Regions from separate parts of the Blautia luti genome, predicted to be linked through region 3. Evidence: riboswitches for the same ligand, from Rfam matches in the RefSeq annotation. Region 3 holds a riboswitch; each other region holds the start of a gene.

Region 1 (7,563 bases), 800 kb from region 3:
CGATATTTCTGGCATATACAGGATCGAGGGCATGTTCCGCATCAATAAATCCTGCGATCCCGCCTCTCTTCTGGACTTCCGCTACCATATGGAGGGCAACTGTCGTCTTACCACTGGATTCCGGTCCGTAGATCTCGATAATACGTCCCTTGGGTACTCCCCCGACTCCAAGGGCAATATCCAGGCTTAAAGAACCTGTAGGGACTGTCTCCACCTGCATATTCGTGCTGGATTCTCCCAGTTTCATGACAGATCCCTTGCCATAGTGCTTCTCAATCTGTCCAAGAGCTGCCTCTAATGCTTTCTGTTTTTCTTCATTTATCATCTATATTAATCTCCTTGCATATATTTCGAACCTATGTTCGTGTTTTCTTTTAATATAGTATTATACTTTTTTCCGGATGTCAAGCTTTTCCGTAAATTTCAGGAAATAATCCTGCCCGGGTGATTTTGGCATAAAAAGAACGGGTGCACAGTCTCTGCCATGCATTTCCCGTTCTTTCGTAAAATTCTTTCTATTCTGTTTATTCCGGTTTATCACCGATCAGCCAGTTATACATCTCTTCATACTGACGTGCGGAATTGTTCCAGGAAAAATCTGCTGCCATAGCACGGTCAACCATCTTATTCCATTCACGTTTCTTATCGTAGTAGATCCTCTCTGCATTCCGTACTGTATTGAGCATCTCATGGGCATTGTAGTTGCGGAAGGAGAATCCTGTACCTGTTCCTTCATATTCATTAAACGGTTCCACTGTATCTTTCAGACCACCTGTTTCACGGACGATCGGAAGAGTTCCGTAACGAAGGCTCATCAGCTGGCTTAAACCGCATGGCTCGAACAGAGACGGCATAAGGAATGCATCAGAAGCAGCATAAATACGGTGTGACATCGATTCGTCATAATAGATCTGGGCAGAAACCTTTCCATGGTATTTCCAGTCGAAATGACGGAACATATTCTCATAACGTTCATCACCGGTTCCGAGAACTACGATCTGCACTGCATCTTGGCAGAGTTCATCCATCACATATGCGATAAGGTCAAAGCCCTTCTGGTCTGTCAGACGTGAAACGATACCGATCATCATTGCCTTCGGATTTTCTTCCAGTCCCAGATCCTTCTGAAGCTGGATCTTATTTTTTACTTTTTCCTTGCGGAAGGTTGTCGCGTTATAGTTCTTCGTGATATATGGATCAGTCTCCGGATTAAAGATATTGTAGTCAATACCATTGACAATTCCTCTCAGACTGTTAGCCCGGGCACACATCAGGCCGTCAAGGCGTTCGCCGTAGAACGGTGTCTTGATCTCCTCTGCATAAGTATTGCTGACAGTTGTCACAGCATCCGCAAATACGATACCTCCCTTAAGGAAATTGGCATCCTTGTAAGCTTCCAGCTTGTCTGAAGTGAAATAATAATCAGAAAGACCTGTGATATCCTGTACAGTCTTCACATCCCAGACGCCTTGGAATTTCAGGTTATGTATTGTCATGATCGTCTTGATATTCCAGAAAAATTCATTCTGCTGGAAGCTGTCATGAAGATATACAGGGACAAGTCCTGTCTGCCAGTCATGACAGTGGATCACATCCGGTCTGAATCCGATCACCGGAAGTACGGATAATACTGCTTTGGAAAAGAATGCAAATTTCTCCAGATCCCACGGAGCACTGTCATATGGTTTCGGACCACTGAAATAGTATTCATTGTCAATGAAATAGAACTGAATTCCATCATACTCCATATGCATAATTCCTACATAGCAGTTCTTATATCCCAGATCCATGTAGAAATGTGTGACGTATTCCATTTTATCTTTCCATTCCTGTTTCATACAGGCATATTTCGGTAAGATCACACGAATATCGAAATATCTCTTGTCGAAATATTTCGGTAAAGCGCCTGCTACATCTGCCAGTCCTCCTGTTTTGATAAACGGAACTGCTTCAGATGTTGCAAATAAAATATTTTTCATGCGTAAAACCCTCCTTGGTAGCCTTTATACTACAATTATACTCCAAAAAACGCCTATTGGAAAGTGCGATTTTTATATTCCAGTCTGATTTTATCTGCGATCAGTGCAATAAATTCAGAATTCGTAGGCTTACCTTTTCCTGTGCTTACCGTATATCCGAAAAGCTCATCGATCGTATCCATCTTTCCTCTGCTCCACGCTACTTCAATGGCATGGCGGATCGCTCTCTCCACTCTGCTGGAAGTTGTCTGATGCCGTTTCGCAATGGTGGGATACAGAATCTTCGTAATGGAATTCAGCATTTCCATATCATTTACAGACAGGATAATGGCATCTCGCAGATACTGATATCCTTTGATATGTGCCGGAACACCTATCTCATGAATGATGTTCGTTACATCTGTCTCCAGATTTCCCTGGGTCATGGTATTTTCTTCTTTTACTTCTGTCTGTCTGCTGATCTGTCTGAATTTCCTGTCTCCTAAGCTTCTCACATGCTTGATCCGATTTAACAGCATCCTGTTGTCAAAAGGTTTCAGCACATAATAATCCGCTCCCAGACTGAATGCATCTTCCGTGATCCTCTCTTTTCCTACAGCGGAAACTACAATAAACGCCGGTATTTTCTTCAAACTGCTGTCATGGACAAAACGTTCCATCACTGCCAGGCCGTCCATCTTCGGCATAATAATGTCCAATACCACAACGTCCGGCTCTTTTTCCCTTATAATATTACAGATTTCTTCTCCATTATGGGCTTTGCCAACCAGTTCCAGATCCTTATCTTCTTCGATGATCTTTCCAAGTACTTCCACCATTCTCTCATTATCGTCCGCAACCGCCACATTTAATTTTTCCATGAGGCCAGCCTCCTCCCTGATCTAAATCCTCTATATTTTTGTTCCTGTTTTTTTGGCACATCACATATTATAGAGGAACGATAAGGGAGAAATCAAGCCGAATCAGGGAGGTCAGACCCATTTTCCATCGCGCTTATCTGCGCTTATCTGGCTTTTATTTTCATCATTCGCCACGAATATATCTTACCGGACAGCAATCGCATTTTTCTTTATTTTTTCAGTTCACTTTTGATCTGGTCTGTTACCAGGGCGATCAGTCTTCTCTGTTTCGCATAGAGCTTTATGGTGTTAAATACCCGTCTGTATACTACCTGGGCATCGAACGGACGGTTGATATAATCCATGGCTCCCATTTCATAGGCTTTTTTCACATAGGTCTCTGATTCCTCACTGGAAATCATGATCACCGGAATATTGTCCAGGAAATTCTTCTCAGACATTACCCGCAGAACCTCGAAACCATCCATCACAGGCATGATAATATCCAGAAGCACCAGTGAAATATCTTCTTCATGCTCTTCAAGGTATTCCAGGCCTTCTTCTCCGTTGGCAGCTTCTAGGACAGCAAATTCTTCTCCCAGTACCTCCCTGAGAATGGCACGGTTCATCTCTGAATCATCTATGATCAGGATCTTCGGCCGTAAATCTTCAAAGAATTTCTCTTTTCTGCCTTCCAGCTTCCCGCCGGTGCTGTTCTCCTCTGTAACGACCATGTTCTTCTTATTTTTCGCCATATACATAAAATGATCTGCACGGCTGATCGCTTCTTCTATCGTGTCTCCTTCTGACATTACGCCGCCTATACTGACAGACATCTTCAGTCTGGGATAGCCAGGCACTTTTGCCTCCTGCACCTTCCTGCTGATACTTTTCAGCTTCCGGGTAAAAATCTCCGGTTCTACATCAGCCATGATCAGGATGAATTCATCCCCTCCGTACCGGATCAGAATATCTGTTTTACGGATACAGCTTCTGATAACTTCTGCTACCGTACGTAGCACCAGATCTCCCACTTTATGCCCAAGAGTATCATTATATAACTTGAAATCATCCAGATCGATCATTGCAACTCCTGCAGGAGTTTTCATATTTTTGATCATATTCTCATAGAAATGCCGATTGGATGCACCTGTAAGGGCATCTGTATACAGAGCTTCCTGGTATCCGCTTATTTTTTTCAGCAGACGGTTTTTGCCCTGAGGATCCAGGATCAGTTCATCGTCCAGGCAGTTGATCATCTCCATGACATACTCTCTGCCGTCAATCTCCATATATTTTGCAATCACCTGGTAAAGTACAGAATCAATAAATTCCATTTTTACTTTTCTGTTCTTTTCCTCCAGTGCACGTATAGATACACAATTCTCGCACGGACTGCTTTTCTTCCAGAAATCGTAGCACTGACAGGGGGCTTTTGGCTCCTTGGACGTATAATCTCCATAATGGATCTCTCTTAATGTATCAGCTTCCAGAAGACGCACTACATCAAATACAGACTCCATATACCGCATGGTTTGCTTTGCTTCCTGCATTGTCATATTCCTATCATCCTCTATCTGTAAATCCTGCGGCAGCTTTGCTTCCTGCCCACAGTATTGGTTTATATGTATTTCTTTTTTGCAACGAAAAAAAGTATTGTTATAACAATAACAATACTTTTGATTAACTCCCTGCAGCTGGCTGTCATTTTACAGACCCTATAGCTTTGCGTCGCAACCTTTCGATTGTTTTGCCATATCTTATACAATACTTCTCATCAGACAATCTGCCGCTTTTCACACGAAAATCTAACTCATAATATTATTACTATAGCACATACCCGGAGGAAAGTCAAAAAATATTATCTGCAGTAACGACAAAAACGCTGCACGGGCAGCGTCTTTTTGTCCTATTTCTCATGGTTCAGCATATTTTCTATGAATATCCCATATCCACTGGTGGAATCCTGCACAAACACATGGGTAACTGCGCCAACTACTTTTCCATCCTGCAAAATAGGCGACCCGGACATTCCCTGGACCACGCCTCCGGTCAGTTCCAGAAGATTTTCGTCTGTTATCTGGATCACAAAGCTCTTATTGGTATCTTCATGGTTCAGATCGATCCTTTTGATCTCTGCTGCATATTCCTTTACCTGTCCATCCACACACGCCAGGATCGTGGCATCTCCGGTGTGCACTTCCTGCTTATGTGCTGCCGGCATTTTTCTCAGAGAAATACTGTTTTCTTCATTTGTATAAAGCTGTCCGTAAATGCCGTTTTTGTTATTTTCTGTAATAGTCCCCAGAAGATTTCTTTCCTCGTAACGGATCAGTCCTGCCAGTTCCCCCGGATTTCCTTTGCTGCCTTTATTCACTGCCAGAACCTGTGCTTTATACAAAGCACCTCCTGATATTTCCAGAAGATCTGCTGTATCAATATCACTGATCCCATGCCCCAGTGCACCGTAGCTGCCGTTCCCATTCACATAGGTCAGCGTTCCGATCCCCTGGGTGTCATCTCTTACCCACAGTCCAAGTTTGTAGCTGCCGGAGGCATCTTTGGCAGGTGTGACAGAAACAGGCAGCGTCTCACCATCTCTGTTGACTTTCAGCGTAACTGCTTCTCCATTCATGTTTTCCAGATCCCTGATCAGTTCTTTTTTGTCTGTAACCTTCTGATCATTAAATGCTACAATATAATCTCCCGGACGGACAATATTTCTGGATGGCTCTTTCGTTTCACCATCTTCAGCCTGTATCTCTCCTGTATCAATAACCAGTACACCCTTTGTTTCCATATAGATCCCTATGGTATTTCCACTGACATACACTTCCCTGTCATCCACAGGGGTTACTTTTACTTCTTTGAAAGGCAGATATCCAAGAAGTCTGCAGGGCAGTACATACCCTCCGTCACCTGAAACAGGCACAGCCTCATCAAAGGTTACAAAAGGATTGGAAAGGAGCTCTGACACATCTGTACTGTTTTGTCTTGAAACCTGGATCTCATCCGGTATTTTACGGTTGAGATACTGATATCCCAGAAATGCCATTACAAGGAGATCAAGAACCAGGAAACACATCAGAAACAGCCGGTATTTTTTTCTTCTGTTCATTTCTGCACATCCTTTCAGGTATAATCTTTCAGGTATGATCAGAAAAAAGAGAGGATTCTCTTTTCAGATGATCCTCTCTTAGTATGCGGTCAAATATTTTATTTCAATCTTGTATTTTTTTGTTTCTGTGCCAATTCTTTCATTTCTTTTGCATTTTCCAGAACAGCCGGTGTGATCTCTGTTCCGCTGAGAAGCCTTGCCAGTTCACGGACAGAATCTTCTTCAGAAAGTACATGGATCTGGGTAATGGTTTCTGTACCTTTCAGATGCTTTTCAATCTCGAAATGACTGTCTGCCATAGCTGCGATCTGAGGCAGATGTGTAATGCAAAGTACCTGGTGATGCTGTCCGATCACAGCCATTTTCTCTGATACTTTCTGTGCAGTTCTTCCGCTGATACCTGTGTCGATCTCGTCGAAGATCAGTGTTTCGATCTGGTCTCTGTCTGCCAGAATTGCTTTCAGCGCAAGCATGATCCTGGAAAGTTCACCGCCGGATACGATCTGACCTAACGGTTTCAGGCTCTCTCCCGGATTGGTGGAGATCAGATAACCGATGTCATCAAAGCCATTGTCTGTATAATTTTTCTTTCTCTGGAAATCAATGGCAAAATTTACATCAAGAAAATTTAGATCTTTCAGTCCCTGAATCACTTTCTGCTCAAGCTGGCTGCTATATTCTCTGCGGATCCTGGACAGTTTATCCGAATTTTCAAAGAGAATTTTTTCCAGTTTTGCAAGACGGTCTTTCATTTCCTGTAAATTTTCTTCAAATCTGCGAAGTTTTTCCAGTTTTTCTTTCTGCTGGCTGCAGTATGCACCGATTTCTTCAATGGTACGTCCATATTTCGCCTTCAGCCCATTGATAAGATCCAATCTTCTCTCTGTCTCATAGAATTCCCCTTCATCGAAGGTAAGGTCTTCCAGATAAGCAGAAAGTTCCCTGTTAAAGTCATTCAGCAGACCATCCACGGAAGTCAATGTCTCTTCTAACGGTGCAAGCCCCTCATCAAACTGGGTCACACGGACCAGTTCCCTTATGGCTTCTCCCACTGTTTCTCCTGCTCCTTCTGTAGTGTCATAACCTGTCAGTTTATGTACCAGCAGCAGAGAATCTGTCAGCTGCTTTGCATTGTTCATTTTGCGGTAACGGCACTCCAGCTCTTCGTCTTCTCCCGGCTGCAGGGCTGCTTTCTCTATTTCTTTGATCTCGAACTCCAGAAACGCAGCTTCTCTGTTTCTCTGTTCCTCATTTATATCCATGGAATCCAGTTCGTTTCTGCAGACACTGTATTCTTTATACGCCTGGCGGACTTTTTCCTTCGCAGGAAGAATCTTCTCTCTCCCGTATGCATCCAATATCTCAAGCTGCTTATCCTGATACAGCAGTGACTGATGTTCATGCTGTCCGTGAATGTCCAGCAGACAAGCTGCTGCTGCCTTCATCTGGCTTACAGTACTGGTTTCTCCATTGATCTTATTGATACTCCTTCCGTCCATGATCTTTCTGGACAAAAGCACCTGCCCGTCCTCCGGATAAAAGTCCATGGCAGCAAGGGCTTCCCTGGCTTTCTCATTCTCTACCTGAAAAAGCAGTTCCACCAAAGCATAAGGAGCATTTTCTCTTA
Region 2 (7,563 bases), 170 kb from region 3:
CGCCTTCTATTGCAATGATCGGTTCCATCAGTGGAAGTATCTTTAACATTATATTTGATTATATATTCATGTTTCCTGTCGGTCTGGGATTTTCCGGAGCAGGACTTGCTACTGCAATCTGTCCGATCGTAACAATGAGCGTCTGTGCCACACACTACAGGAGCAGCAGAAACCATGTAGGATTCCATTGGAAAAAACCGTCATTCAGACACCTGATTTCCTGCTGTCAGCTGGGAGTTTCCGCATTTGTCGGGGAATTGTCTTCCGGTGTGATCGCCATTGTATTTAACTTCCTGATCTTGGGAATCGCGGGAAATATGGGTGTAGCAGCCTATGGAGTTGTGGCAAACCTTTCTATCGTGGCATTTGCAATTTTCAACGGTCTGGCCCAGGGAGCACAGCCCCTGATCAGTGAAAGCTACGGAAAAGGTCAGCCCACTCAGGTAAGAAAACTTCTGAAATGGAGCCTGCTCGTATGTCTTGCTGTAGAAGCACTGATCCAATTGATCATCTGGACTTCAACCGACACGCTGATCAGCATTTTCAACAGTGAAAACAATGTTCAGTTATTGAATTATGCACATACAGGACTGCGTCTGTATTTCCTTGGATTTATAGTGGCAGGAATCAATATTGTACTGGTGGCATATTTCTCAGCAGTAGATGAACCGAAAATTGCGATTGTCGGATCATTACTGAGAGGAATTATTGCTATTGTTATCTGCGCAGTTATACTTGCGAAATTATTTGGATTAAATGGAATCTGGATCTCTCTTCTTGCAGCGGAGACAGTTACGTTTCTGACAATTCTGTTTCTGGCATATAAAGACAGAAGAAAAAGCATGGCAGTTGTCTGAACTATGGTTTCGTGAAAAACAGTCGTATGTCTGTTATTATCCGGAAAATTTATCGCTGTAATGAATATGCATAGCCTCCCAGTCCATGAACAATACATAGAATACTCTTCCGTATTGCTGGCTTTCTACGATTCTTCCGTGATCGAGGACAGAAAGATAGGATCCGTCAGCCTTTCGAAGGTGAAAGTGAATATAGTCATTTTTATTACCACTATCAATCTGTTCCCAGATACTGGATTCGATCTGTTTCTGTTCATCTTCTCGGATCAGGCTGCGGAAGCGCTTATTGGTGAGTCTGAACAGTTCGTCCATATCTTTATATCCGGTCATATGAAGGAACTCATGGTTTGCATAAAAGAGTTCGTCATCGTCTTTGTCCGCTCTGTATATGATAAATGCACCCGGAAGGTGTTCAGAGACATCTTTAAATGCGAATCCCAGTTGTTTACGGATTCCTGACTGAAGACCTTCCCTGTAAGCCATACATCCGTTTTTTCCATGAAGTTTTATTGCATAGAGGGCTGCATCAGCACAGCGCATGAGCTGTGAACGGCTGGCTGCAAATGTGGGATATTCCGCATATCCCAGAGAAATGTTAAATGACTGTTCTTTTCCCTTGTATGAGAATGTCTTTGGAAGTCCGGTAAATTGCTGCAGCAGTTCTTTTGCATCTTCGCAGGTATAATTTTGTAAAAGAATACAGAACTCATCCCCACCGTTTCTTCCCAGTAATGCATCAGATGGGAAAAATGTTTTCATGCTGTCTGCCAGACTCTTTAATGCTTTGTCTCCATAGGCGTGGCCATAAATATCATTAATAAACTTAAAATCATCGAGATCAAGGAGTGCGGCCACAAAATGTCCTTTCGGATTTTTATCCATCATCTTTTCTGCTGATTCGTCAAATCCATAGCGGTTGTAAATACCTGTAAGAGAATCCGTGCGTGCCAGTATCTGAAATTTATTTTTGTTTTCTTTTGATACCAGACATACCCTGGTAAGCCCTGACAGAAGTAAGGTGATAGCGGTAAAAATCGTGCTGACTGTTACGATCAATAGATTGTTTCTCCACCCGCTTTCAGGAGTTACTTCGAACTTCCAGCTTTCTTTCCCTATGGTAAAATCATAAGAAACCGGCTGCGTTATCTGACCATCTGACTGGTAAACGGGTTTATAAGTGTCACTCCAGGGAGTTTCTGTTTTGGAAAGTCTGTACTCATATCCAAAACCTGAAAGTGCATGGATCGAGTCGGAAAAAATATCAGGAACACGCAGGATAACAATGGTAAATCCCCAGAAATACGCCTGTCCGTGCTCATCATTCAGGTAGACCGGATTGCGGACTGCAATTCCATAGCCGCCCTGTGTCAATTTAAAGGGTCCCTGTGTAATGATTGTATGGTTGTCTCTTGCATAACAGGAAATTCTGCCACGGTCTTTATCATGGAGCAGATCAATTTTACCTGCCTCGTTTCTCTCAGCAGGATAAATATCTGTTACAACACCATCCGGAGCAAGCTGTACACTTTCAATAGAATCAGATATAAGATTTTCTGCAATCGTATCAAATTGCTTGATATCTCCATTTTCACTGATCAGAACCTGTTTCAGAGTATCTGTGATCGCAATTCCATTTGTAATTTCATTTTTAATACGTTCACCGTAGGTTGATACATTTAATTGTGCGGTTGTGCGTCTCTGCCATTTTTCGTGAGTGTCTGTTTTGTATACGATGAAACCAACAAGGCACATGCCCAGTAAAAAAACCATAAGAGGCACAAGATTTTTTTTCTTCACCTGTTTTACCTCAATTTATATATCGGATATTTTTATGATGGAACATTATAGCACAGAAATGAAAAAACGGAATGAATTTTTTTTAAAACATAGGTAAAATCAGACAGATATAAAAGTTTCCTAAGGTGAAAATGTTGTAGGTATGGGGAAAACATGCTATGGTATGTATACAATGCGTAAAGAGGAGCAGAAAAAACGAAGTACGAACATATCACAGAGGGTCGTTTCATAGATCGCCCCAATCGTTTTATTGCACATGTGGAGATCAATGGGCAGGTGTACATATTCTGGCCTATGACTGCATGGTAGAACCTGACAGAATGGAAATTCAGGATCCGGTACCTGTATGCCTTGCTTTTGACCGGAAATAAAAAAGTATTCCCACAATCAGCATGCTCTTTACAACGTTATTGTTCATTATGTTTTCAGTAACGTAGCCGAAATTCATTCCAGATTGCCTGCGGCAATGGAATTTATTATTGACGTGTAAAAACATTCGTGGTATTTTTGATAAAAATGGAAATTATTTAAAGGCAAACCTGTTGAAAGGCAGGGACGCAAAGCCAGAAGGGGCTAAAGTCAGCAAGTTTGACCAGGTCAGCCGGTTGCAACTGCTTCCATATTATATATGGAAAAGATGTGAAAACGGAAGAGATTTTGATAACTTTTATACTATATAGATGTGTGATTTTAAAGAAATATAGTAGGGACACTGGCATATTTTGGCAGGTGTCCTTTTTATATGCCTAAAAGGGTACGAAAACTGACAGGTACAGGTTCTCTGTATACAGATAAAGGCAGGATGAAGAGAGGATTTTTATAAAATGGGAAATTATGAAGACAAAATATATTCTTTAGGTGAGACTGTAACGGGACAGACACAGGCCATGTCACAGGCCGTACAGAAAACACTGGAAAATAATGGCGGGGTAGGTATAATGACAGGATCTTATGACCAAAACCTGTCTATTTTGTCTGTGAATAATCTGCTGTTGCATAGTACAGGATATACATTCGATACTTTCATGGAACAGACAAAAGGCTCATTGAGAAACTTCTTTTATGACGAGGAAGATATACTGGAGCGAGACCGTTTTTTGCAGCTTCACGGAACAGGGGAAGCACAGATCCTTGCAGCAGACGGTACAGTGAAAAATGTACGGCTTTGTAAAGAGGATGCGACAGATGAGGCGGGCAGACAGATCTGGGTTATGTCCGTACAGGTCAACTGGGATCATGTAAATTTGACACTGCTCAATGAGGCTATCTATTCCGGCTTCTGGTATTTTGACTGTGACGAAAACAGTGAGATTGTGAATGCAAACTGGAGTCATGAATTCCGAAAAATGCTTGGCTATCATGACACTCTGGATTTTCCGAATAAACTGGAATCCTGGTCAGATCTTCTGCATCCACAGGATAAAGAAAGAGTAATGGTGCAGCTTCAGGCGGCAATTAAGGATAAGACGAACCAGATAAAATACCAGGTAGAGTATCGTATGAGAATGAAGGATAATCAATACCAGTGGTTTCGGGCATCGGCAGAAGTAATACGCCGTTTGGATGGTTCTGCCAGCAGGATTGCCGGCATATTTATCAATATTGATGCAGAAAAAAAAGAGTCTATGCAGGCACAAAAGTCAGCTGCTTTCCACCGTGCCTTTACGAAAACAGATCTGTGCGAATATTATGTAAACCTGGAAGCAAACACATTTGATACCTTTAAGGTTGAACCGTCCCTGATGACAGTTTTTGAACAGAGTCGTACATGGGATGAACTGATCCGGCATTTGGTGGATTCCTATGTTGTGGAAACAGATAAGAAAGCGGTAGCTGCTTTTTATGACCGTGGTTATATTGCAGAAAAACTGAAAGGTCTGGAAACAGAATTATCTTTAGAGTGCCGAATCACTCTGGATGGAGAAGAACGATGGGTCCGCAATGTGATTATACGTGGCGAGATAGAGGATTCAGAATATGCCATGATCTTTCTGCGTGATATCACAGAGGCAAAGGTAGAGAGCGCACGGCATCTGCAGATGGCAGCGGATAATGCTTCCATGGGGCAGCTGATTCAGAGTATTGTGCGTCTGGTTGACCGTTTTGTTGTCTGTGATCTGGAAAATGACAGATATGAATTCTACAATCTGAATGGACAGATGATATATAAACCTCTGGGATTTTATCATGATTTTCAGATGCAGGTTCTTGAAAAATATAAGACACTGGAACCATTGGAAGCTATAGATATCCTGATAGCCCCGGATAATATTCGGAAAAAACTGAAAAGTGAAAATGATATTTATAAGTTTGAGTATTGCAGCCTGGATGAAAAGACTTATAAAATCGCTTCTTATATTCCCTTGGAATGGAAGAACGGAAAGCTGGAAAAGGTATTGCTGGCATCCATGGATGTGACACAGGAGAAGAAAGCAGAGATTGAATCCCGTCAGGCACTGAAAGAGGCTTACCGGTCCGCAGAAAATGCAAATCGAGCGAAGACAGAATTCCTTTCCAATATGTCACATGATATCCGGACACCAATGAATGCGATTGTGGGTCTGACGGCAATCGCAGGAGCAAATATTGAGAGCCAGGATAGAGTTATTGAATGTCTCAGTAAGATCACAGAATCAAGCCGCCATCTGCTGGGGCTGATCAATGAAGTATTGGATATGGCACGTATTGAAAGTGGAAAAATGACACTGGCACAGGAAGATTTCAATCTGTCAGAGCTGGTAGATAATCTTATTACACTTACGAAACCGGTGCTTGATGAACATAAACATAATTTTGATATACACATCAATCATATTGAACATGAGGCTGTCTGTGGTGACAGCCTGAGAATCCAGCAGGTATTTGTGAATTTGATGAGCAATGCAATCAAGTATACGCCAGATGGTGGGAATATTATTTTTTCCATAGAGGAAAAGCCAAATGGATTTTCAGAACTTGGATGCTATGAATTTACGATTGAAGATAATGGAATCGGTATGACGCCGGAATTCCAGAAAATCATGTTTGATCCTTTCAGCCGCGCAGATGACCACCGGACAACCAAGGTTCAGGGAACCGGTCTGGGAATGGCGATCAGCAGAAATATTGTGAACCTGATGAATGGCAATATTAAAGTGGACAGCACCTTACACAAGGGAACTAAAATTACAGTAACAATTTATCTGGAGCTTCAGGAAAAAGAAAAAGAACAGGACAGAGATTTGATGAATCTGCCGGTTCTGGTTGTGGATGATGATAGGACATGCTGTGAAAGTGCAGTTGCCACGCTGAAAGAAGTCGGTATTACAGGCGAATGGGTCCTTTCCGGCAGAGAAGCCGTTGAGCGCTGTTATGCACGTCATGAGCTAAAAAATGATTACTTTGCTGTTATTTTAGACTGGAAAATGCCGGATATGGACGGAATTGAAACAGCCAGACAGATCCGGGAACGGATAGGGAAAGAGATTACCATTATTGTACTGACATCTTATGAATTCAGCGAGATCGAAGAAGAAGCAAAGGCTGCAGGCGTAGATGCTTTTATTGCAAAACCGCTGTTCCGTTCCCGGCTGACGGCAACACTGCGGCAGTTTACTTCAGGCAGAAAAGAAAAAACAGCAAGAAATTATCTGGATGATCTGTCAGAAGCAGATTATACAGGAAAAAGGATTCTGCTGGTTGAGGATAATGAGCTGAACAGAGAAATTGCTGTTGAAATTCTGCAGATGACAGGGGCAGAAGTGGAAACAGCGGAAAATGGAAAAATTGCAGTTGAAAAAGTGGAAGCTTCTCCGAAAGGTTTGTATGATCTTATTTTTATGGATATTCAAATGCCTGTCATGAATGGTTATGAGGCAACCGCAGCAATCAGGAGCCTTCCGGGCGAACAGGGAAGACTTCCGATTGTTGCCATGACTGCAAATGCTTTTGCAGAAGATGTACAGCTGGCAAAAAATACAGGCATGAATGGACATATTGCGAAACCGCTGGATATGAATAAGCTGAATGATGTTCTGGAGAGCTGGCTGTAACTTATTTGTTACTGAGAACGGAGTGAACAGTAATACGAGGTGTACTTTATACTTCATAGCAGTAAATAATTGTAGACATGAAAGTATATGAAATGTATAATATGTATCAGAAGTTTTGTTGGCAGATTTATAGGCAGATCAGCCAAAAACCTGAGATGTTTATGAAAAAAGTTCCTGTAAAAGTTTTTTACGTGGAACTTTTTTTGCACCGTTTTGATGTTTACCCGAATTGGATAAGCCCTCTGTTTTAATTGGGAAAGCAAGGTCACTGACACGCAGGTTATGAAACAGTAATAAATGGAAAGGAACTGGATATGAGAAAAAATCGAAAGAATGACTCCCATACCCGCAGAAAAAGAATTTGTATTGCAGCACTTCTTCTGGCAGGCAGCCTTATACCGGGAGGATGTGGAATAAAGAAAGAGAAAACATCGGACAGTGAACTGCCGGAGATTGTTATCGGAATAGATTATTTTGAACCTTACAGCTATCAGACGAGTGATGGCGAGTATAAAGGCATTGATGTGGAACTTGCAGAGGAAGCCTTTCAGAGGCTGGGTTATCAGCCTGAATTTGAGAAGGTTGTCTGGGAAGATAAAGAGAAACTTTTGTCAGATGGAACAATAGACTGTCTGTGGAGCTGCTATTCCAGGAATGAAAGAGAAAACAAATATCAGTGGGCAGGACCGTATATGTACAGTCGTCAGATGGTGGTTGTAAGAGCCGAGAGTGAAATCCGGACACTTCAGGATCTGAAAGGGAAGAGGATTGCAGTTCAGGCGACCACAAAAGCAGAAGATCTCTTTCTTCATAATATAGAATCAGATCTTCCGCAGGCAGAACAGGTGAACTGTTTTTCTTCGCCGAATGAGCTTTAT
Region 3 (7,563 bases):
TAAGGTTAAGATGCGCCTGTTCCTTAGTTGGAACATTACCATTCATATTCTGATTCGGAATCTTTAGAGTATAAGTAACTGTCTTTCCATTAATGTTCAGATTCTCGACAGTTCCTCCCTGCAAATTTGTAAATTCCAAGATTGTTTCTTCATCTGAAGTTACAACCTTTCCATCTTTTACTTTTACCCCCTTGGGGAATGATATATTATCAGGCAAGGTAAATATATCTGTCACTTTCACATAATCTGTCCAGATTTCACCATAATTTTCTCCATTAGAGTGATTTGCTTCAATAGTATATTCATAATTTCCTGTCAGATTTGATCCTGATACCTCTGTATACGCCTGCTTCTGATTATTTACTTTCTTTGAAACCGGATACCACTCATTCTTTGCAACCCATGTAAGAGTTTGAGAATCACCTAAATAATCTGTTCCTGATGTTCCCTCAGGAGCTTTCGTTCTGGTTTCATCTACAGATAACGTCATCTGTGTCTTAGCGGGCATTGTTCCATTTGTAGAACTCAACTCTACATCGAACTCAATTGTAGAACCAGCAGGCTGTTCATATTTAATATAATATTCTCCATTTTCCTCCACTAGTTCTAATTCCAGCGCATCCTTTCCACCATTATAGTTTACAGTCCGCTTTCCATTTTTAAATCCCTCTATATGCACTCCTTCTGGCAGCTTTCCAACTTTAACATAAACAGTTGCTTTAGAGTTAGGATTATTTGCCTGAGAATATGTTGATACAACTTTTGCAGAAAGTGGCTCGCCAGTGTTATCTTCTGGTTTTGATGCTGACAATTCAACTTTAATACGCTGATTAACCGCATCTCCATCTTCTCCGGTAGCTGCCATAGAACTCGTCTCATCATCCAGTGCTTCCGGTGCATCATCTTCGTCTTCTTCAGCTGCCTGTGCTGGTTCCGGTGTCTCCTCCGGCTCCGCCGTCGGAGTTTCTTCTATATTATTATTGTCCGGTTCCTGTGCGTCTGCATCGTCCGCTGCCGGTTCTGCGTCGCCATAGTCGAAGTTCGGGTTGCGTGGCATGGTTACGTAGCCGACGATGATCGCGTTGTCCAGGTTGTATGTATTCTGTTTTACTTCTTTATCAGAGTCGCCGATCACGGTAGTTACCTGGGCGTCATTGGCGTTGAGGACGATTCCGGCGTGGTCGGGGGTGCCGTCCTGGTTGCCGTCGAGGATGATCAGGTCGCCGGTGTTCGGGGTGTAGCCTTCTTTGGAGACCGGTGCCCATTCCCAGCAGTCTGATGGCTGTACCATTGCGGATGACGGGATGCCTGCATAGCTGAGACAGAAGTCTGTGAACTGTGCGGACCAGTTATCGCGGTACGGGTCGCCTGCCCATGCGCCGTAGCGGGTGTAGCCGTTCATTGTGGCGCCGTCTTCTGCTACATTATAATTGGAAGTGCTTTCTCTGTAGCCGATCTGTGTCTGGGCGATGGCTGCCAGATCGCTGCCCCAGTTTCCTGTCAGGGATACAGAGCTTACAGAATTCTGCCATGTATCTGCATCTTCTACATCTGCATTCGGGTCAGAGTAGCATGCCAGTGAATGTGCATGCTCTTCTTTACCACAGGCAAGTACCTGCTCGTAGCATTCTGCTGTGTGCTGATGTCCTTCGCTCTCCTCCTGGTCACAGGTGAGAATGTCCTCTGTCTGGTAGCATTCCTCTGTGTGCTGGTGTCCTTCATTCTCTTCCAGTCCGCAGATCAGATTGCCTTCCTCATCATAGCACTCTTCTGTATGAGTATGAGCACCTTCACCCTCTTCCAGTCCGCAGATCAGCGTCTGTTCCTGGGTATAACATTCATCCGTATGGGTGTGTGCTCCTTCGCCTTCTTCTTTCCCGCAGATCAGACGGTTCTCATAACATTCATCCGTATGAGTATGTTCTTCTATTCCACAGTGAGGAGTTCCCTCTGCAGTAAGTGCCGGAAGGATCAGCGCATATACAGTACAGAAAACTACTATACATGCCAGAATACTGACCGCTTTCTGCCAGCGTTTATGCTTCCGGTTCTGCAGCTTGAACTTCGCCGCCTGATGCAACAACGTATTTTTCATCTGACATCTCTCCTTTTCCCTTTTCCTGTTCCCCTTACTTCACAGGACCTGCTGAACTCAAAGGCCAAAGCCTGAATACAATCTTTCCTACGATCTGCTCCTCTGCCACGCAGCCTACTGATGTATTTCGGCTGTCAATGGAAGTGGATCTGTGATCTCCCATCACGAAGTATCTGCCATCCGGCACCTGATAGGGGAGTTTGATATTGCAGTCTCCCAGAGACTTCTCTACCAGATAGGGTTCGTCCAGGGGGTCGCCGTCCACTGTGACATTTCCCTTCTCATCGATATCTACCCAGCTTCCGGGACCTGCGATCATTCGCTTCACCAGAATCTTATTATTATAGTAGAAAGCGATCACATCTCCCTGGGTGAAATCTGCACCTTTCACAGATACCACGATCTGACCTTCCTGAATAGTGGGATACATGGAATTTCCATATATCTGCAGTACCGGAAGTAACAGTACGGCGATCAGAACTGCCGCGGCTGCTACTGCGATCAGTGTACCGATGGTATTGCGCAGCACCTGATAAAACCGGTGCCTGTATTTACTTCTGTTTAACTCTGCCTCCAGCTGTGAGACTGTGGGCAGGGAAGTAATTTCTTTTTTCTTATGCTTCCTCATGCTGAATGCTTTCATTCTCCCGCCTGTCTGCATGCTGTCTGATATTCTCCAGATACTGGTCTGCTGCCTGCTGTGCTGCCTCGAATACCTTATTGATCCGAAGTGCTGCTTCCGCGATAGATCCGGCTTCCTGTTCCATCAGTCTCCGGTCTTCCAGCTTCTGCTTCGTCTCCTCCAGCTCCTGCTGCAGGCGCTGCACTTCTTTGCTCTGTTCCAGGAGCATTTCCAGTAAATCTGTGCGGCTTAAACGCCGCAGCTCTTTTTCAGTCATTATGCTCTCCATCCAAGTTTATTTCTCACTGCATTTGTTTCTGTGCAGAAATGTTTCTTTTTGATGCTTATTTTTGATTTTATTAAGTCATATTTTTGACTTTTTCTGACTTTTAACATACAAAAAAAGCCACAATTATTCTTTGATAAAAAATAATTGCAGCCGAACTACCTTATAAATTAATCCTTCCCGGATTAATACTCCTCTTATGTATGTAAATACTTTTTTATCAAAGGCTCCAAGCTTTGCGTCCCTGGCTCACACCAGGTTTGCCAATTCCATATTCAGTTTCGTACGTTTCACCATGCTTCTCATATTATACCTCTTGGGACAAAAATTTGTCAACCGGTACCAGTCCGTTATATTGTACAATTTTACGTTCACTTTTTGCATATTTCGTACAATTTTCGGTTTTATCAGTAATATATATATAAAAGCGCCTGCCAATCTGTTACTATTGACGATTGACAGGCACTTTTTGGTTAGACCAATTCGGTTTTATGATAATTCCAATTTTCCGGTATACAGCTGATAGTAAGTTCCTCTCATCTTAATGAGGTCTTCATGATCGCCTCTCTCGATGATCTTACCATGATCCAGTACGATGATGGCATCGCTGTTTCTGATGGTTGAGAGTCGGTGAGCGATTACGAATACGGTACGGCCTTTCATCAGGTTATCCATACCTTTCTGTACGATACTTTCTGTACGGGTATCGATACTTGAAGTTGCTTCATCCAGGATCAGTACCGGCGGGTTGGCTACGGCTGCTCTGGCGATGGAGAGAAGCTGGCGCTGACCCTGGGAGAGTTCTTCGCCGTCTCCGCTTAACATGGTGTCGTAGCCCTTTGGAAGCATCTTGATGAACTGGTCAGCATGAGCCAGTCTTGCTGCCTCGTATACTTCCTCATCTGTGGCATTCAGTTTACCATAACGGATGTTTTCCTTGATAGTTCCTGTGAACAGGTGCGTATCCTGAAGTACGATTCCCAGAGAACGTCTCAGGTCATCTTTCTTAATCTTGGTGATATTGATTCCGTCGTAACGGATCTTACCTTCCTGAATATCGTAGAAGCGGTTGATCAGGTTTGTGATAGTTGTCTTTCCTGCGCCTGTAGAACCTACGAAAGCAAGTTTCTGTCCAGGTTTTGCGAAGAGGCTGATGTCTTTCAGAATGACTTTATCCGGATTGTATCCGAATGTAACGTCTTCGAAACGAACATCTCCGGTCAGTTCTGTGTAAGTTACAGAACCATCTGCGGAATGCGGATGTTTCCATGCCCACATACCTGTTCTTTCTTTACATTCTGTAATGTTGCCGTTGGCATCTTTTCTTGCATTCACAAGTTCTACATAACCTTCATCCTCTTCCGGTTTCTCATCAATGAGTTTGAAGATACGTTCTGCACCTGCAAGTGCCATAACGATGGCGTTGAACTGCTGTGCCACCTGCATAAATGGCTGAGTGAAACTCTTTGTGAACTGTAAATAGGAAGCCATAACACCAAGAGTGATGCCACCCACACCAGTTACAGAGAGAAGTCCGCCAAGTACTGCTGTCAGTACGAACTGCAGGTTACCGATGTTACCGATCACCGGTCCCATCATATTTCCGTATTTATTGGCATTTGCGGAGCTCTCGAAAAGTGCTTCGTTGAGTTTATCGAATTCTTCTTTTGATTTATCTTCGTGGTTGAAAACTTTTACCACACGCTGACCATTCATTCGTTCTTCCACGAAACCGGTCACATCTGCCAGAGATACCTGTTGACGGATGAAATATTTGCCACTGTTGGAACCAATCTTACTGGTAACCTTCAGCATAATAAAAATAATCACAACTGCCAGAATCGTAAGCAGCGGACTTAACAATAACATGGAAATAAAGGTAACCACGATCGTAAACAGTGCCATCAGTGCCTGTGGGATCGCCTGACTGATCATCTGACGCAGGGTATCTGTATCGTTAGTATAGAGGCTCATGACAGATCCGTTTGTATTCTGGTCGAAATAGCGGATCGGAAGAGTCTGCATATGCTCGAACATATCATCACGGACACTTTTAAGCACACCCTGACCGATATAAACCATCATTCGGGTATAAATAAATGTGGCAATCACACCAAGTGCAAAAATACAGCCAAGGACTGCAAGTGCCTTATAGAGTTCTGCAAAGTTCGGATCTGTCTGTCCGATCAGCGGGATGATAAAGTCATCCAGCAGAAATTTCAGGGACAGGGATACTGCAATACTTGCTGCGGAACTGATAAAGATGCAGATAAATACGATGATAAACTGTATCTTATGGGTTCCTGTCATATATTTCAGAAGTCTTTTGGCAGTTTGGATGGTGTTCTGGTCTAATTTTTTCTTCTTATTCATCGTCTCCGCCTCCTTTGACCTGTGATTCATATACTTCTCTGTAAATATCATTTGTCTTCAGCAGTTCTTCTGAAGTACCCACACCTGCGATCTTACCGTCATCCAGTACGATGATCTGATCTGCATCTTCAATAGAAGAAACTCGCTGTGCGATAATAATCTTTGTTGTGTTCGGGATCTCCTCGCGGAAAGCCTTACGTATCAGGGCATCTGTTCTTGTATCTACTGCACTGGTAGAGTCATCCAGGATCAGGATCTTCGGTTTCTTGAGAAGAGCCCTTGCAATACACAGACGCTGCTTCTGACCGCCGGATACGTTGTTACCGCCCTGAACGATCATTGTATCGTAGCCATCCGGGAACTCACTGACGAATCCATCTGCCTGGGCCAGCTTACAGACCCTCCGAACTTCTTCCTCACTGGCATGTTCATCACCCCAGCGAATATTGTCATAGATGCTTCCTGAGAACAGCACATTTTTTTGAAGTACCATGGAAACCTGGTCACGAAGTACTTCCAGATTGTAGTTGCGTACATCCACGCCTCCCACCTGGACATTACCCTTTGTGACATCATAGAGTCTGGGGATCAGCTGCACCAGGGTAGACTTTGCACTTCCGGTTCCGCCGATGATACCTACTGTCTGACCGGATTTAATATGAAGATTTACATCCTTCAGGGAAAGATTTCCTCCCTCTCCTGCATAGCTGAAATCTACATGATTAAAGTCAATGGAACCATCTGCCACATTCTTTACTGCATCAGCTTTATCCTGCATCTCAGGAACTTCATCCAGAACCTCTACAATACGGTCTGTGGATGCTTCTGCTATCATGATCATAACAAACACGAAAGTTACCATGTTCAGGGACATGAGAATCTGAAGTGCGTAGACAATGATACTTGTCAGCTCACCGGTTTCCATGCCACCGAGAACAATTCCTCTTCCGCCAATTGCAACAATGATAATGATTACAGTATACATGGCAAACATCATAACCGGTGAGTTCCATGCAACGATTTTCTCTGCTTTAGTAAACAGATCATAAACATATCTGGAAATTCCATGGAATTTCTCAATCTCATAGTCCTCTCTTACGAAAGCCTTAACTACACGTGAGGCATTTACATTCTCCTGAACGGAATTGTTCAGGTTGTCATATTCATCAAAGACCTTGATGAAATGCGGATGTGCCTTTTTCGCAATAAAGATCAGTGTACCGCCAAGGACAGGAACAACTATCAGGAAAAGCATTGCGATCGGTTTATTGATCGTCAGTGTCATAATCCATGACAGGATGATCATAAACGGTGCCCTGGCAAGAAGGCGGATACTCATCATGTATGCCTGCTGTACATTTGTGATATCAGTGGTCAGTCGTGTGACCAGACCTGATGTTGAAAAGTGGTCGATATTTTTAAAGGAAAAATCCTGCACCTTATAAAAAATATCGTGTCGTAAATTCTTCGCATATCCTGCTGCTGCAACTGCCGCCATATTTCCGGCCTGTACGCCGAAGAACAGGGAAATCATTGCCATTGCAACAAGGATGACTCCACGCTGGATGATATAGCTCATATCTCCGTTTGCAATACCTACGTCGATAATCTTCGCCATCTCCAGAGGAATCAGAACTTCCATCAGTACTTCCAGGATTACAAGGACCGGAGCCAGTACAGACTGCTTCTTGTATTCCCGGACTGAACGTAAAAGTTTCTTATTCATCTTTGTCGATGTCCTCCTTAATTATAAATTTTCTGTAACTGTTCAGCAGTCCGCTGACTGCAAATACTGAACAGTTACAATTTTTTACTGTCATTTTTAGAATCGCAACCTTGTTTTCGCTGCAGTTCTTCCAGATTCTTGTGCATCATCCACAGTACCTGTTTACACAGAGTTATGTCTTCTCTCGGAATTCCTTTTTCCAGCCAGTGCTCTGTCTTATCAATGTGCTCAAGGATCGCCGGAAGAATGTCTTTCGCCTTATCTGTAGGTACGATCCGTTTCAGACGTCCATCCTGCTTTGCACTTTCTCTGTAAATAAAACCTTTCTTCTCCATCAGCTGAAGCATACTTGTAGCAGTTGATTTCCGTACCTGAAATTCCTCCTCGATATCCTTCTGATAAAGGTCATGGTGCAAAGTTTCCAGAAGAATAAACTTCAGCACATGTTTCTGCAATGTAGT
Region 4 (7,563 bases), 1.3 Mb from region 3:
CGGGCGGCGGCGGTGCATCTGCATTAGTTGGTGCTGTAGGAACAGCTCTTGGAAACATGGTAGGAAGTCTTACTGTAGGCAAAAAGAAATATGCTGACGTAGAAGACGAAATGTATGAATTAAAAGCAAAATGCGATCAGTTACAGAAGGATTTCCTTCGTCTGATCGAACGTGATGCTGAAGTATTCGAGCCATTATCCAAAGCATACGGAATGCCAAAAGAAACAGAAGAAGAGAAAGCTGAGAAAGCCAGAGTTATGGAGATTGTATTAAAAGACGCATGCTCCGTACCTATGGAAATTATGGAGAAATGTTGTGAAGCTATCGAATTGATCGTTGAATTCGGTGCAAAAGGTTCCAAACTCGCCATCAGTGATGCAGGTGTTGGTGCAGCTTTCTGTAAAGCAGCATTACAGGGTGCAAGCCTGAACGTATACATCAATACAAAATCCATGGCTGACAGAGAATACGCAGAAGAATTAAACAGAAAAGCAGATGCGATGCTTGAGAAATACACAAAGATCGCAGATGACACATTCAACAGTGTACTTGGCAGACTGAAATAATAATAAAATAGAAAATCCTGTATTGTTTTTCGGTTTTTCTGAAGAAATATTTTATAGAGTGCATATGAAATATCAGTCAGCTATACTGGAATTATTCAGTTACAATACAGGATAATAATGCATAATTTTGGAGGGAACGACAAATGGCAAAGCAGTTATTAGGTAAAGAAGTAACAGCAGCGTTAAACGAGAAAATCAAAGCAAACGTAGCAGAGCTTCAGGGAAAAGGAGTAAATCCTACTCTCTGCATCATTCGTGTTGGTGAGAACCCAAGCGATATCTCTTATGAAAGAGGAGCAACAAAACGCTGCGAAACTTTAGGCGTTGCATGTGAGAAAATCTTACTTCCGGAAGATGTTTCCCAGGAAGAACTTCTTGCAACAATCGACAAAGTAAACAAAGATGACAAGATCCACGGTGTATTATTATTCCGTCCGCTTCCGAAACATCTGGATCAGGCAGTGATCGAGAACGCACTTGCTCCTGAAAAAGACGTTGACTGTATGACAGATCTTTCTATGTCTGGTGTATTCACTGGCAAACAGATCGGATTCCCGCCATGTACACCACAGGCATGTATGGAAATCCTTGATCATTACGGAATTGACTGCACAGGTAAGAAAGCAGTCGTGATCGGAAGAAGCCTTGTTGTTGGTAAACCTGCAGCAATGATGCTCGTTAAAAAGAATGCAACTGTTACAATCTGCCACACAAGAACTGTAGATATGCCGTCTGTAGCACGTGAAGCAGACATCATCATCGTGGCAGCAGGCCGCGCTGGTGTTGTTGGTGCTGAATACGTAAAAGAAGGCCAGACAATTATCGATGTAGGAATCAACGTAAATGCAGAAGGTAAACTTTGCGGTGATGTTGACTATGCAGCAGTAGAGCCGATCGTAGATGCTATTACACCTGTACCGGGCGGTGTTGGAAGCGTAACAACTTCTGTACTGGTTGGTCATGTAGTAGAAGCTGCAATGAGAAAGGTAAACGCATAAGATGAAAAAAGTGCCAGGAAAACATTTCTGGCTACTTATGACAATGACAGGTGCCCTGATATTCGGGGCACCTGCTTTGGTAAGTGCCAGTGAAGAAATAACCTCCACCAGTACAGAAAACAGCACAGCAGATCACTCGGGAGAAGGTCAGATTTCAAAACCCAAACATCTGGAAAATGCAGAAAATAGCGGAGAAGAAATAATCTCCGACGAAAGTCCCACAGACAATACCTACGGATACTACACGATCATGGGCAAAACTACAGTTTCCGTTGATGATATGTGTTCATTATACAACAGCCAGGGATGCACTTACCCATCAGAAGAACTTAGCAGTGGAGGAGCACCTGACATCGAAACCTTTTGTGACATTATCGCAGAAGAAGCAAACGCAGAGAATGTACGCGGCGAAGTGGTCTTTGCACAGGCAATGCTTGAAACCGGATGGCTTGGATTTGATGGAGATGCCAGAATCGACCAGTTCAACTTCGCAGGACTTGGAACAACCGGAGATGGAGTCAAAGGAATTTCCTTTCCTGACGTAAGAACTGGAATCCGCGCTCAGGTTCAGCATCTCAAAGCCTACGCATCAACAGATGACCTGAATCAGGAATGCGTAGATGAACGATTTGGTTATGTGACCAGAGAAACAGCCCCCTATGTAGAATGGCTGGGAATCCAGGAGAATCCATACGGCGGTGGCTGGGCTGCGGGGAAAGATTACGGAAGTAAATTAAGAAAAATACTTTCAGATTTAAAATCTGAAGCATAAAGCATTACTGTTTATTCTTTTCTCAATATGCTTTGTGAACAGTAATGCGAACAGTAATAATTATTCAGATAACAGATTGATATATTTCTTATAGACATGATATAGTATGAGTGCTATAATAAAAAAAATTTTTTATGGCATTTATTGGCAAACCGGTTGAAAAGCCGGAGCGCAAAGCCAGAAGGAGCTAAAGTCAGACTGAAATCTGATCATGCCAACCGGTTGCATCATGCCTCAGTAATAAAAAAAGGTAAATGTTAAATGGGCATTATGGAAAAAGTTCCTGTGAAATTTTTTACATGGAACTTTTTTTGGCTTCAAGCGGATAAAAATCATCCGCTTCGCTACTTACTTAATTCGGTTAAATTTGAGAAAAAATAGAAAAGAATAGCAGGAATGGAGAAAAGATGAAAAGGAAAAAGGTGATTGCAGGCATTCTGCTTGTGGGAATTTTAGCAACTGCCCTGGCAGGGTGTAAAAACACAAATATCACTAAAAAAGAAAGGGAAAAGCCCGTCATCACCTTGGGCAGTGACAGTTATCCGCCATACAATTATCTGAATGAAGATGGGATTCCCACAGGAATTGATGTGGAACTGGCTACAGAAGCTTTTAAAAGAATGGGTTATCAGGTGGATGTTGTCCAGATCAACTGGGAGAAGAAAAAAGAGCTGGTAGAAAGCGGAGAGATCGACTGTATTATGGGCTGTTTTTCCATGGAAGGACGCCTTGACGATTACCGCTGGGCAGGACCTTACATAGCAAGCCGCCAGGTAGTTGCTGTAAATGAGAGCAGTGATATCTATAAACTAAGTGATCTGGAGGGAAAGAACCTTGCCGTCCAGTCCACAACCAAACCGGAAGGCATCTTTCTGAACCGGACAGATGAAAGGATCCCCAAATTGGGCAATCTGATCAGTCTTGGGCACAGGGAACTAATCTATACCTTTCTGGGAAAAGGATATGTAGATGCAGTTGCTGCACATGAGGAATCCATTGTCCAGTACATGAAGGATTATGATGCAAGCTTCCGTATCCTGGAAGATCCGCTGATGGTGGTCGGGATAGGTGTTGCTTTTGCAAAAGAGGATGACAGAGGAATCTGTGAGCAGATGGATCAGACGCTGGAAGAAATGCGTCAGGATGGCACATCCCTGAAAATCATTAAAAAATATCTGGATGATCCCCAGAAGTATCTGGAGGTGGATGATCTTGGATATTAGGAGAAGAATAAAAGTAAAGCGATTCTGGATATTCGGCATTCTGCTTGGAATCTGTGTGACTGCAGCTTCCCTGTATTACTTTTTTCAGGCAGAGAAAAAGGAAGCAGAGAACAGGATGGTGAAAACTGTAAACTATGTCAAAGTGCAGTGTTCCACCTACACCCATTATAATGAAGCTTCGGAATCTAAAAGTCTCCTCCGCGCCATTGAAAGTGCCAGACAGATGAGTACGAATATCGACATGGAAACAGAAAACGGCAGCCGGCTAAGCCAGGAGTTTCTGAAAGAAAATCTGCAGACCCTCTGGGTGGATGGTATCCTTGTGCTGGATGCAGAGGGAAAGACAGTCTGCAAATACAGCATGGATGAGGCTCTGACCAATGAGATCACAGATTATCTGCAAAAAGACATTATCATGGATTTTACCGGATATGAAGAAAGATCTTATTCGGAACGGATTGACCGAGAAGACGGATCACGTATCGACATTGCAGCCTGTGCCAGAAAAGATGCACCAGGTATGGTTGCAATTTATTATTACACATCTCCGGAATTTGTCAGAAATTATACCCTGACAATACAGAACCTTTTAAATGGCTATAGCACTCAGAAGGATGGAACGATTATTGTTGCAGACAAGGGAACCATCGTTGCCAGCAACGATGAAAGCCTGCTGGGACAGGATACTGCCGGGAACCAGGTTGTCCAGGCAATGAAAGAGCATACAGACAGTCAGCATATTTTTCATTTAAAAAATGAAGGAACCGGAGGTTACGGAATCATGCTGAAGCAGCGGGATTATTATATTTATGCCTATCTTCCGGATACGGAAGTATTCCGTAACCTGCCACTAAATGTAACCGCTGTCGTTTTTCTTTATTTACTCATATTCGGTATATTCTGCTTCTGGGGTTACAGAGTGGATCTGGCACACCGGAAACAGGAACAGGAAAAAGATGAAACATATAAAGCAGAACTTCTAAGAGCAGCAAAAAAAGCAGAAGCAGCCAATGAGGCAAAAACTGAGTTTCTGCAGAGAATGAGCCATGATATCCGGACACCGATCAATGGAATCTGCGGCATGATCAATGTGGCAGACCATTATGCAGACAATATGGAGAAACAGACGGAATGCAGGGCAAAGATCAAAGAGGCATCCCATCTGCTGCTGGAACTGGTAAACGAAGTTCTGGACATGAGCAAGCTGGAGTCAGATGAAGTGGTTTTGGAAGAAATCCCATTTAATCTGAACAGTATTTCTGAGGAAATACTGGGTGTGATCGAACAGGTGGCTGCAGAGCAGAATATCCGGATCCTTTGGGAAAAGAAAGAAGTTACACACTGGAATCTTATTGGAAGTCCGGTGCATGTGAAGCGGATCCTGATGAATATTTTGTCCAATGCGGTGAAATATAACAAAGAAAACGGATATATCTATATCAGCTGTCGGGAAATCCCATCAAAACAGACAGCAATGACCACATTGGAATTTGTCTGCAGAGATACCGGGATCGGAATGGCAGAGGCATTCCAGAAACGCATTTTTGAACCATTTGCACAGGAACATGCAGGAAGCCGCACAAAATTCGCCGGAACAGGACTGGGAATGCCAATCACAAAAAAACTGGTGGAGAAAATGGGCGGAACCATTTCCTTTGAAAGTAAAGAAGGCACAGGGACTACATTTGTGATCCGGATTCCATTCCAGATTGATGCAGATATGAAGGACAGGACTGAAACGGAAGAAAAAACGGAAACATCTATCCAGGGGCTCCATGTTCTTCTGGCAGAGGATAATGAATTGAATATGGAGATTGCAGAATTTGTGCTTCAGAATGAAGGCACTGTGGTGACCAAAGCATGGAATGGACAGGAGGCTGTTGACATATTCAGAAAAAGCAGTCCTGGAGAATTTGATGTTATTCTTATGGATATTATGATGCCTGTCATGAATGGATATGAAGCAGCAAAGATGATCCGCTCTCTGGACAGAGAGGATGCAAAAGTGATACCGATCATTGCCATGACAGCAAACGCGTTCACTGAGGACAAAATGAGAGCAAAGGAAGCAGGAATGGATGAACATATTGCCAAGCCTGTTGATGGAAAGTTATTAGTAAAAGCGATCAATGAGTTAGTAAAACATAATCAGGAGAAGTTATAATGAAAAAGAAAAAATGGAATAAGATACTTGCTGTGCTTTTGGCGATGGTGACAGCCGTATCACTTCTGTCTGGCTGCGGCGGGAAAAGTGCGGAAAAAGAAGATGCAGAAACCATCACAGTGTATTTATGGAGCACAAAGCTGTATGAAAAATATGCGCCATACATCCAGGAACAGCTTCCGGATATCAACGTTGAATTTGTAGTAGGCAATAATGATCTGGATTTCTATCGTTTTCTGAATGAAAACGGCGGATTGCCGGATATTATAACCTGCTGCAGGTTTTCCCTCCATGATGCAAGCCCCCTGAAGGACAGTCTGATGGATCTTTCCACAACCAATGCTGCAGGTGCTGTCTATGATACCTACCTTAACAATTTCAAAAATCAGGATGGCAGTGTAAACTGGCTTCCTGTGTGTGCAGATGCCCATGGCTTTGTAGTGAACAAAGATCTTTTTGAAAAGTATGATATTCCTCTTCCAACGGATTATGAAAGCTTCGTTTCTGCCTGCCAGGCATTTGATGAGGTGGGTATCCGTGGGTTTACTGCAGACTATTACTATGATTATACCTGTATGGAAACACTGCAGGGTCTGTCTGCATCAGAGCTGTCTTCTGTGGATGGACGTAAGTGGCGTACCATCTACAGTGACCCGGACAATACAAAGAGAGAAGGTCTGGACAGTACCGTCTGGCCGGAGGCTTTTGAACGTATGGAGCAGTTTATTCAGGATACAGGGCTGAGCCAGAATGATCTGGATATGAATTATGATGATGTGGTTGAGATGTACAAAAGTGGTAAGCTTGCCATGTATTTCGGCAGTTCTGCCGGTGTAAAAATGTTCCAGGATCAGGGCATTAACACAACATTCCTGCCATTCTTTCAGCAGAACGGCGAAAAGTGGCTGATGACTACACCATATTTCCAGATAGCTTTAAACCGTGACCTGACAAAGGATGAAACACGTCGGCAGAAAGCAATGAAGGTACTGAACACAATGCTTTCAGAGGATGCGCAGAACCGGATCATTTATGATGGGCAGGATCTGTTAAGCTATAGCCAGGATGTGGATTTCCGGCTTACGGAATATCTGAAGGATGTGAAACCTGTAATCGAAGAAAACCATATGTATATCCGTATTGCGTCAAATGACTTTTTTTCCATTTCCAGGGATGTGGTGTCTAAGATGATTTCAGGAGAATATAATGCAGAGCAGGCTTATCAGTCATTTAATTCCCAGCTTCTTGAAGAAAAATCCACTTCTGAGGATATTGTGTTGGATTCAAAGAAAACTTATTCCAATCGTTTCCATACCAGCGGAGGCAATGAAGCCTATTCTGTTATGGCAAACACTTTGCGCGGTATTTATGGGACGGATGTGCTGATTGCAACAGGAAACAGCTTTACAGGAAATGTACTGAAGGCCGGTTATACAGAAAAAATGGCGGGCGACATGATCATGCCAAATGAGCTTTCCGCTTACAGCAGTGAAATAAGTGGGGCAGAACTGAAGGAAACGGTCAGAAACTTCGTAGAAGGCTACCAGGGAGGCTTTATCCCCTTTAACCGCGGCTCTCTGCCTGTGTTCAGTGGTATTTCTGTAGAAATCAGGGAAACGGATAATGGTTATACATTGAGTAAAGTTTTAAAGAATGGAAAACAGATTCAGGACAAGGATACTTTTACTGTGACCTGCCTTGCAGCACCACAATATATGGAAGCTTATCCGGCAGAGGAAAATATTGTATTTGATGGAGGGGATACCTCTGTGGAAGATACCTGGACAACATATGTTTCAGATGGTAATGCCATTCTTGCAGAGCCTGAAGACTACATTAC

What was found. A riboswitch is a leader RNA that binds a small molecule or an ion and turns the genes downstream of it on or off. The one in region 3 is predicted to bind cyclic di-GMP.
Region 1: linked by a shared signal. The riboswitch ahead of R8695_RS12065 (diguanylate cyclase) and the one ahead of R8695_RS15770 (DNA repair protein) in region 3 are both predicted to bind cyclic di-GMP.
Region 2: linked by a shared signal. The riboswitch ahead of R8695_RS14955 (hybrid sensor histidine kinase/response regulator) and the one ahead of R8695_RS15770 (DNA repair protein) in region 3 are both predicted to bind cyclic di-GMP.
Region 4: linked by a shared signal. The riboswitch ahead of R8695_RS09810 (substrate-binding periplasmic protein) and the one ahead of R8695_RS15770 (DNA repair protein) in region 3 are both predicted to bind cyclic di-GMP.

The regions. Positions count from the first base shown of each region.
Region 1 is NZ_AP028156.1:2,608,889-2,616,451, forward strand. Features, by position in the region: gene recA (recombinase RecA) at 1-325, opposite strand, end outside; gene glgA (glycogen synthase GlgA) at 525-1,979, opposite strand; gene spo0A (sporulation transcription factor Spo0A) at 2,033-2,839, opposite strand; gene R8695_RS12065 (diguanylate cyclase) at 3,049-4,377, opposite strand; cyclic di-GMP riboswitch class I at 4,508-4,583, opposite strand; gene spoIVB (SpoIVB peptidase) at 4,728-5,936, opposite strand; gene recN (DNA repair protein RecN) at 6,035-7,563, opposite strand, start outside.
Region 2 is NZ_AP028156.1:3,235,283-3,242,845, reverse strand. Features, by position in the region: gene R8695_RS14965 (MATE family efflux transporter) at 1-857, shown strand, start outside; gene R8695_RS14960 (diguanylate cyclase domain-containing protein) at 894-2,654, opposite strand; cyclic di-GMP riboswitch class I at 3,177-3,267, shown strand; gene R8695_RS14955 (hybrid sensor histidine kinase/response regulator) at 3,479-6,685, shown strand; gene R8695_RS14950 (substrate-binding periplasmic protein) at 7,000-7,563, shown strand, end outside.
Region 3 is NZ_AP028156.1:3,409,821-3,417,383, forward strand. Features, by position in the region: gene R8695_RS15760 (LPXTG cell wall anchor domain-containing protein) at 1-2,095, opposite strand, end outside; gene lepB (signal peptidase I) at 2,130-2,738, opposite strand; gene R8695_RS15770 (DNA repair protein) at 2,710-2,994, opposite strand; cyclic di-GMP riboswitch class I at 3,149-3,278, opposite strand; gene R8695_RS15775 (ABC transporter ATP-binding protein) at 3,493-5,376, opposite strand; gene R8695_RS15780 (ABC transporter ATP-binding protein) at 5,369-7,102, opposite strand; gene R8695_RS15785 (MarR family winged helix-turn-helix transcriptional regulator) at 7,177-7,563, opposite strand, start outside.
Region 4 is NZ_AP028156.1:2,082,664-2,090,226, reverse strand. Features, by position in the region: gene R8695_RS09825 (cyclodeaminase/cyclohydrolase family protein) at 1-566, shown strand, start outside; gene R8695_RS09820 (bifunctional 5,10-methylenetetrahydrofolate dehydrogenase/5,10-methenyltetrahydrofolate cyclohydrolase) at 710-1,564, shown strand; gene R8695_RS09815 (glucosaminidase domain-containing protein) at 1,566-2,336, shown strand; cyclic di-GMP riboswitch class I at 2,473-2,566, shown strand; gene R8695_RS09810 (substrate-binding periplasmic protein) at 2,744-3,559, shown strand; gene R8695_RS09805 (ATP-binding response regulator) at 3,543-5,723, shown strand; gene R8695_RS09800 (ABC transporter substrate-binding protein) at 5,723-7,563, shown strand, end outside.